4 regions of the Clostridium sp. DFI.1.208 genome follow, and region 4 is predicted to be linked to each of the others. Evidence: riboswitches for the same ligand, from Rfam matches in the RefSeq annotation. Region 4 holds a riboswitch; each other region holds the start of a gene.

Region 1 (2,202 bases), on a different contig from region 4:
AATTCCCACTGGATATCAACGTTTTTACCTAATGCTGCAAAGCCGCTTCCATCAGCGCCAACCATCGTCAGCTTGGAGAAATCCGCCTTTGCGGCCTTCATCACCGCTTTGATGACTGCCTCCTCGCTCGGTGCCTGCCATCCGGCATAGACCTTACCCTCAAAATCCTTGGGAGACTTGATGTTTTCCTTTTTCAGGGATACAAAGCCGCTTGTATTATGCTGGATGATGGCTGCAATCGCCCGAATGGGCAGCGGCACCTCTGCTGTTCGCGCATAGGTGACATCCTCCTGATAGCTGACACCAAATTCCCCCTTGTTTGCCGCAACCAGCGTAGCGCTTGTCGCATCATCTCCCGGCTCTATGATATCCACATCCAAGCCTTCTTCCTTAAAATACCCCTTATCCTTCGCCACATAAAAGCCGGTATGGTTGGTATTCGGAAGATAATCCAGAATCAGCGTAACCTTCTTAGTCGTTTCCTTATCTTTTGATGCTTCCTTATTATCAGAGCATCCGCTCACCGCAACAGCCATCAGCATGGCCATCAGCATACAGCCTAATTTCTTCATGTCGTTTTCCCTCTTTTCTTTCTTGCATATGGAAACAGTACCGCCTCCAGCAACACCACCGCCCCGTGCAGCAGAAGACTCAGGACAATCACAACGACTACACAGGCAAACACCTTATCCAGCATATAGCCGTTTTTCACTCGAATCATGTAATACCCAAGGCCTGCGGAAGCGCTCAGCCACTCTCCAACGATAGCTCCGCCGATACAGTAGGTCGCAGCTACCTTCAAGCCGGAAAACAATGCAGTGGAGGCTGCCGGTATTTTCACATATGCATATATCTGCCATTTCTTCGCTCCGAAGCTTTTCAGCAAACTGATCTGATGCTCATCTACTTTCCCCAGCGCATCACAGAAGGCGATTGCCACCGGAAAAAAGCACATGAAGATGACCATTAGAATCTTCGGCGCCATACCAAAGCCCAGCCATATGGAAAACAGCGGTCCCAGCACCATGACCGGTACGGTCTGTGTGACAACCAGATGGGGAAATATGCTGTGCTTAAACAGCTGGGAAAGATCCATGCCGATAGCGATAACGATCGCGAGCAGTGTGGCAATCAATAAGCCGATGACAGCCTCCTGCAGCGTAACCAGCGAATGCATCCATAGTACATCACGATTTACAAACAGCGCCTGTATAATTTTTGAGGGCGCCGGCAGGATATACAAATCGATATCAAATACATGAACACAGCCTTCCCATACCGCCAGCACCAGAAGCAGTGTGAGAAGCGGCATGCCGAATCTTTTAAAACGCTTCATCCTATGTTTCTCCTTTCCATTAAAAAAACACCTCTGTGAGGCGTAAGTGAACCAATCTAATACTCAAGATAGATATGACTCCCTACGCTAGCATTAACTAGATCAGGTCATAAGGGACTGTCTCAGCCTTACGGCACCCCTGTCATGACAGTATCATTATACACGCATCGTGTAAAAAAGAAAAGAAAAAAGCAGACAAGCTGCTTTTACAGAAAGGTTACCGCTGTACCATAGGCAATGACCTCTGCGGCTCCCCCCATGATTGCACTGGACGCATAGCGAATATTCACAATAGCATCGGCACCAAGGGCCTCTGCTTCCTCCACCATACGCTTCGTTGCCAGTGCACGTGCCTCATTCATCATTTCATTGTATGCCTTCAGCTCACCACCAACCAGTGTCTTAAAGCCCTGCGAAATATCCTTACCGATATTCTTTGTCTGAATTGTACTTCCCTTTACAAGCCCCAGCATATTCAGTGTTTTTCCGGTAATGTAATCAGTATTTACTAAGATCATCTTCTTCTCCACTCCTTATCTCGTCAAGTCGTTCCTTGACAACATGTATCCACAGAAAAAGCAGTGCCAGCATAGGAACACCAAACAGGATTATGATAATCTTTGGTGCATCCAGAAAAAACAGAGAGCTGATCCAAATCATCATATAGCATGCGATGATGGCTCCAATTACGATGGGTGCCAGCATTTTTCTGTTCATACCGCCCACTCCCTTCTGTCATTACCTGTATTATACTACAAAAAAGTACAACATACAGAAAAAAGAGCACATTCGTGCTCTTTTCCGTGTTTTTTATAAATTACTCGATGATTTCTGTAACGTTACCGGAACCTACAGTACGTCCACCC
Region 2 (2,202 bases), on a different contig from region 4:
GGACAGAACCTCCTTCTGCTTTTCTATGACGTTGATCAGATGCGGCTTAAACAGCTGGTAATCGTCCTGTTCCTTTGCCTCATGCCATGCGGCCTCACTGTCCGCAATGGTTTTGCTGTACTCCACGTATACCTCTCTTGGAAGCACACGCAGATCGTTCAGCTCCCGCAACAGCAGCTGCAGCTCTTTCTTGCGTTCTGCACTTACATTCTCCTGTTTTGCCAGTTCTTCAATTTTCTCAATACTTTCCTTATTCGCCATTTGATCGAAGGCTTCTCCCGATAAAATTGCCGACATGCGGTTGCGGTAGGGAATGCCGTTTTTTGGTGCAATCGTGGCCTGATCATAATACATTGTGCTCAGTGCCATCTGATAGGCATTCTTTTTTTCTTTATACTCATGAAAAAAAGCTTCTAAATCCATGTTATCACCTCTGTTATGTATTGTATCACAGCTGGAGAAGAAACGTAACTGTTCCTAAGAAAAAGATGAAGCGTGATCGCGTGAAAGAAAGTAAGATTGTTATAGAAATAAACGCTTTCGTTAAAACTTTCATGTCCATGCGAAAAGTGTGGGGAAACATATGATAATGCAAGCCATTCACAAAAGTCCTGCTTCCGGATTTCATCATGCAGTCCGCTGCTTATATACTTCCAGCCAGCATGCATCCATAAAAAGCTTTGTCACAAGATACGAATGCTTGTTGACGAAGCTATGTGGAAATGATATGATGTGCATGGAAATAAGGGAGCTTGTAGACAGGCTGAGAGGAAGTTGTGAACTTCGACCGATTACCTGATTTGGATAATGCCAACGTAGGGACTGCACATAAAACGCGGGTTATGCATACATGGCATAGCCCTTTTTTCATTATTCATGGAAGGAGGTTCAGCATATGAAGGGTTACATATTTGATTTGGATGGCACGCTGATGGACTCCATGTGGGTATGGGAGGATCTGGCAGTGGTATATCTTCAGGCAAAGGGAATCAAAGCCGCTGATAATCTCAGTGAAGCATTGCAGCTGATGACGATGACAGAGGCTATCCGTTATCTGAAGGAGAGGTATGCAATACCGGATTCTCTGGCACAGATGCGTACAGAGGTTTATACAATCATACGGCGACGCTACAAGCAGGAGGTTGTTGCCAAGAAGGGCGCTAAGGCCTGTCTGGAAAGATTGCACGCAGCAGGTATGCGGATGGGTGTTCTGACGGCATGTGAGCGGATTTGCGCAGAAGAGGCCCTGAAGCGAAACGGTCTGCTGGAGTATCTGGATTTTGTCGCAAGCTGTGAGGAGCTGCCCTATGATAAGCAGGATGGACGTCTGTTTGCGCTCATGCCTGCCATGCTGCATACGGATAAGGCGGAAACGATGTTTGTAGAGGATGCCCTGCATGCCATTCGGACATTGAAAGCGCATGGCTTTCATGTTACCGCAGTGTATGATGCTGCCGGCAAGGAGCAATGGGATGAAATTTGTACACTGGCGGATGCCGCCTTATTGTCGCTGGACGATTTGAAAGGAGAATGCATATGAAAACGGTTCTAACGATTGCCGGAACTGATCCTACGGGAGGAGCCGGAGCACAGGCTGATTTAAAAACCTTTATGGCACATGAGGTATATGGAATGAGTATTCTCACAGCACTGGTGGCGCAGAATACAACCGGTGTAACTTCCATCATGAATGTAACACCGCAATTTTTAGAGGAACAGTTTGACTGCGTCTTCACGGATATCCGTCCGGATGCGGTAAAAATCGGCATGGTTTCCCGACCGGAGCTGATCACTGTCATTGTGGAAAAGCTGAAGCAGTATGCAATCGAGCGTATTGTCGTTGATCCGGTTATGGTCAGCACCAGCGGTTCCGCTCTGTTGGAGGAGCCTGCGCTGGAGCTGTTGAAAACAAAGCTGCTTCCTCTTGCCGATATCATCACCCCCAATATCCCGGAGGCAGAGGTTTTGAGTGGCATGCGGATACATGACCGCAGGGATATGCAAAGGGCCGCTGCTGTAATTGCACAGGACTATGACGGGTATATTCTGATGAAGGGCGGGCATTCCATGAATCGTGCCGATGATTTGTTGGTATATAAGGAAGATGTTCACTGGCTTTGCTGTGAAAAAATCGATAACCCAAATACTCATGGAACCGGTTGTACATTATCCAGTGCCATCGCCAGCAATCTGGCAATGGGC
Region 3 (2,202 bases), on a different contig from region 4:
CTGCATCTGGAGCAGCTGAATAAGAAAACGCAATGCCGTCATACAGTATATCGCGGAAATTATGAGGAATATGTGGAGCAGCGAAGCAATCGGCTGAAAAAGGAAGCGCAGGAGGCGTCATGGCAGAAACGGGAATACCGCAGAAAAAAAGAAAAGCTGAATGACTTTATAAATGCTGTGCATGACGCACAGAACGATACGGTACGCAGTCCGTTTTATGCGGCGGCATTAAAGACGAAAATGAGAAATCTGAAGGCACAGGATCGCAGACTGGAGAAGGAGGGCTATGCGCATGTGGACAGCGTAGAGGAGGCAATCGATGTTTTCTTTGAAGGAGAGGGCTTTCCAAAAAGTCGACGCATTCTTGATTTTCATCAAGAGGAATTGAAAACAGAGAAAAGAGTACTCCTAAAGGATATCCACATCACCCTTTATGGCAGACAGAAAACGGTGATTGCCGGTGAAAACGGAAGTGGAAAGAGCCTGTTGATGAAAGAAATCTATAATATATTGAAAACTCATACGGATATCCGGCTTGGCTATATGCCGCAGAATTATGCAGAAGCTTTTTCTGAACAGGACACACCGGTAACGTTTTTACTGGAAGCCTGTGACAGAGATGATGTAACCAGAGCGCGGGAATTGCTAGGACGCATGAAATTCACAAGAGAGGAAATGGAGCATCCGGTATATCAGCTGAGTGAGGGACAAAAGGCGAAGCTGTATCTGTTGCGCTTTATCAAGCAGGGCTGCAATGTCCTTCTGCTGGATGAGCCAACGCGAAATCTTTCACCACTGACAAGTCCTGTCATACGCCGTATTCTAAAGGATTTTCCGGGTTGTATTCTGGCCGTTTCCCATGACCGGCTGTTTATACAGGAGGTGTTTGATTCTGTACTGTGGATTTCACATAATAAACTGCAGGAGCTGGAAACTGAGCGATTCATGGAAGAGCTTAGCTAAGCGATGCTTTCCTTTGAATTGTTGATGACGATGCAGTTGTACTTCTAACATTTTCTTTGAAGCGGAGGTAAGTGTGCTGCATGGACATCAGCATGCGCAAGGTATTACTTTCAGTAAATCTGCATTGTACTTCTGACATTTTCTTTGAAGCGGAAGTAAGTGTGTCGCAGGGATATCAGCATGCGCAAGGTATTACATGCGATAAATCTGCATTGTACTTCTGATGTTTCCTTTGAAGCGGAGGTAAGTGTACCACAAGAAAATCAAGATGCGAAAACAATACTTGCGATAAATTTGCATTGACAGTCCTGTCTTTCTGTGGTGTAATACTTTCGTACAGATAAATGGGGTGCCTACGTATGGCTGAGATCGGAAATTGCTCCGGGACCCAATGAACCTGATACGGGTAATGCCGGCGTAGGGATTTTATAGAGAAGCACAGCAGGACTGGACTTTATTCTGTTGTCATCCAAAGAAATCATAAAAAGCTGACACCGTAGCAGGCTTACAGCTTTTTTACTATATAGGAGGATACTGCAATGTACACAACACAAATGGATGCTGCAAGACAGCAGATTATCACAGAAGAAATGAAGGCTGTCGCTGCCTATGAACAGTTAGACGAGAAAGAGGTATGCCGATTGGTCGCTGCTGGAGAGCTGGTGATTCCGGCCAACAAGCATCATAAATGCCGAAAGTCCTATGGAATCGGCAGCATGCTGAAGACGAAAATCAATGTAAATCTGGGGACAAGCAGAGATTGTCTTGATCTGGATATGGAACTGGAAAAGGTGCGCTATGCCGTTGACATGGGAGCTGAGGCTATTATGGATTTAAGCTCTTTTGGCGATACGCAAACCTTCCGCAGAAAGCTGGTTGCAGAATGCCCCGCCATTCTTGGGACAGTACCGATTTATGATGCAGTGGTATATTACAATAAAGCATTGAAGGACATTACGACACAGGAATGGCTGGATGTCTTCCGCATGCATGCAGAGGACGGTGTTGATTTTATGACGATTCATTGTGGGATCAACAGACAGACTGCTGCACGCTTCAAGAAACAGAAGCGAATGACGAATATCGTATCCCGCGGTGGCTCCATCATATTCGCCTGGATGCAAATCACCGGAAATGAAAATCCGTTTTTTGAGCATTTCGATGAAGTTTTAAGGATATGCAGAGAGCACGATGTGACTTTGTCGCTTGGGGATGCCTGCCGCCCCGGCTGCTTGGAGG
Region 4 (2,202 bases):
ATGATGTCCACCCTTGACAACAATCGCCTTACAACCCATGGCATATATTTTTCTTGCGGCAGCCTCCATATCTGAAACTGTGGAAATCTGCATATCTGCTATTTTCTCTGCCTCTGGAATATTCGGAGTAAGTACATCGGCCAGTGGAATTACTGTGTCTATCAAGGTGGAAACCGCCGTAGGATTCATCAATGGGCAGCCATTTTTGGCATACATAACCGGGTCGATTACGACATTTTGGGGCTTATATTGTAATAGTTTCTTTGCCACCGCTTTCATACATTCTGGTGTAGAAAGCATACCGATTTTTACTGCGTCCACTTCAATATCTTCAAATACGGCGTCAATCTGTTTTTCAATCATATCCGGGGTAATATCTTGGATGTCGATAACACGGCTGGTGTTCTCTGCAACAACAGAAACAATAACACTCATTCCAAATACACCGTGAGCAGAAAAAGTTTTCAAATCAGCCTGAATACCTGCACCTCCGCTGCAATCTGATCCGGCAATGGACAATACTTTTTTCATTTTGCATTTTCCTCCATTCTCTCGTTCCGATAGGCCATCTTCCAAAAAGCAAGCTCTAACAAACTTGCTTTTTCAAAAATATCAGCCAGATACTTTTTATTTGCTACTGATAACCCGGCACATTTATGCTCTGCAAAAGCAGACCATTCTTTGCAGCTTTCTGCATATTGTTCATCCGCATAATCTTTGATAAAGTCCCAATATCTTGATTCTCTGCTTGTGGGGACAGACGCCAGTTTGCGGAATATATAGCTGTAACTTAACATACAGGGAAGAACCGCCATTAAAATTTCTTCATTCTTTCCATGTGACGCAATCTCAAACATGAAATCAATGTAATTTTGATTTTCAGGCAGAGGAGCGATCAGTTCAATATCATTATCCGTCATGCAAAATTGCTTTAGATAATCCAGACGCACTTCTGATTCCGTATCATTTACAAAATTCAGCATGGAATAGTAAAGCTGAATTTCTCTTAATGTATCAGCATGAAAAATTGCCTTGCCGTATATACGGGCATAGTTTTTCAGATAGATACTATCCTGAATCATATATCTCTTGAACTTTTCAAGAGGTAGCTTTCCAGTTTGCACTTCCTGCACAAATGGGGTAGCTGCACATTCTTCCCAAATGGGGATGTTGCGGGTTAAAATGTCTTTCATAAATGCCATGTTTGTTCCTCCTAAAATAAAAAAATAGAGCCTCTAAAACAATTAGAAGCTCTTTCAGACGCAATACGAGCGTAAGAAATTGCTTCCCTACGCCGGTATTAGCCGACAGGTCCAGAGGTCAGGTCTTACCTTTTTCAACTTGTTCAGTTCCCTCGCAAACACATATCATATCTTATTCAATTAAAAAGGACATTCCCAAAACAGAGAATGTCCAAAAAATACGAATCTGTATTCTTTAGCTCCCTGCGTTGGTATTAGCCAACAGGTTCAAAGGGTCAGGTTTTAACCTTCTCAACTACAAGGTAGTCCCCCTGCTTGAGTATTATTATAGTTAAGAAGTCCCGGAAAGTCAAGGTCTATAGAATTCAAGTTAGCAAACCTTATTGACGGGATTTTTCTGTGCTGCGCTGCGGTTGTGGTGGGGAAGAAATCTCTAATAGGTATTCCACATTGGCCCGAACATTATGAAGTTCTTTCATATCATTTTTGGCCTGCTTATAGGCAGAATAGGCTTTCCGTTTTTGTTCCAGAAGATCGGTGTATTCCTCCCGGAGAGATTTGACAGAGGGGAGCTTTTTGATTCCCAGCTCGTCAAAATGATTCTTTGCCGCCTGGTGCAGCAGAATTTCAGCTTCATGTTCTGTTCGGAATTTTTTGCTGTACCCGGCTTTGCGATATTCTACATAGACAGCCCGCGTTTTCGCATAGTTTACGATCTGTTTTTGCAGCTCGGCATTGGCGTTCATTTTTGACTCCAGATCTTTGATCTGAACGGATAAGGTATTGAAATTAGTGGTAGTGGCGTTGGCTTTTTCCAGAAGATCCTCATAACCCATATCGCCATGTTCTTTTAAGTAGAGCACTGCCTGAGAAAGCTGCTTTAGATTGAACACTTTTGCCCAGCGCTCATAACCAGGGCCCTTGCCGGAACGGATTGCAGCTTCAATATCAACCAGCAATCCAACTTTGGAAACCGTTTTTTTAGAAAAGGCATGGCGGG

Evidence for each region. Region 4 has a riboswitch for thiamine pyrophosphate ahead of NE665_RS05475 (TenA family protein). Riboswitches for the same ligand answer to the same signal wherever they lie in the genome.
Region 1: linked by a shared signal. The riboswitch ahead of NE665_RS18085 (ABC transporter permease) and the one ahead of NE665_RS05475 (TenA family protein) in region 4 are both predicted to bind thiamine pyrophosphate.
Region 2: linked by a shared signal. The riboswitch ahead of NE665_RS06790 (HAD family hydrolase) and the one ahead of NE665_RS05475 (TenA family protein) in region 4 are both predicted to bind thiamine pyrophosphate.
Region 3: linked by a shared signal. The riboswitch ahead of thiC (phosphomethylpyrimidine synthase ThiC) and the one ahead of NE665_RS05475 (TenA family protein) in region 4 are both predicted to bind thiamine pyrophosphate.

The regions. Positions count from the first base shown of each region.
Region 1 covers NZ_JANGCA010000044.1:7,259-9,460, reverse strand. Annotated here, with positions in the region: gene NE665_RS18090 (ABC transporter substrate-binding protein) at 1-572, opposite strand, end outside; gene NE665_RS18085 (ABC transporter permease) at 569-1,336, opposite strand; TPP riboswitch at 1,399-1,487, opposite strand; gene NE665_RS18080 (YbjQ family protein) at 1,543-1,854, opposite strand; gene NE665_RS18075 (hypothetical protein) at 1,835-2,053, opposite strand; gene tuf (elongation factor Tu) at 2,154-2,202, opposite strand, start outside.
Region 2 covers NZ_JANGCA010000009.1:89,872-92,073, reverse strand. Annotated here, with positions in the region: gene NE665_RS06795 (carboxypeptidase M32) at 1-423, opposite strand, end outside; TPP riboswitch at 735-838, shown strand; gene NE665_RS06790 (HAD family hydrolase) at 896-1,540, shown strand; gene thiD (bifunctional hydroxymethylpyrimidine kinase/phosphomethylpyrimidine kinase) at 1,537-2,202, shown strand, end outside.
Region 3 covers NZ_JANGCA010000013.1:36,336-38,537, reverse strand. Annotated here, with positions in the region: gene NE665_RS08780 (ATP-binding cassette domain-containing protein) at 1-963, shown strand, start outside; TPP riboswitch at 1,299-1,405, shown strand; gene thiC (phosphomethylpyrimidine synthase ThiC) at 1,503-2,202, shown strand, end outside.
Region 4 covers NZ_JANGCA010000007.1:87,785-89,986, forward strand. Annotated here, with positions in the region: gene thiD (bifunctional hydroxymethylpyrimidine kinase/phosphomethylpyrimidine kinase) at 1-531, opposite strand, end outside; gene NE665_RS05475 (TenA family protein) at 528-1,202, opposite strand; TPP riboswitch at 1,269-1,366, opposite strand; TPP riboswitch at 1,426-1,525, opposite strand; gene NE665_RS05480 (relaxase/mobilization nuclease domain-containing protein) at 1,583-2,202, opposite strand, start outside.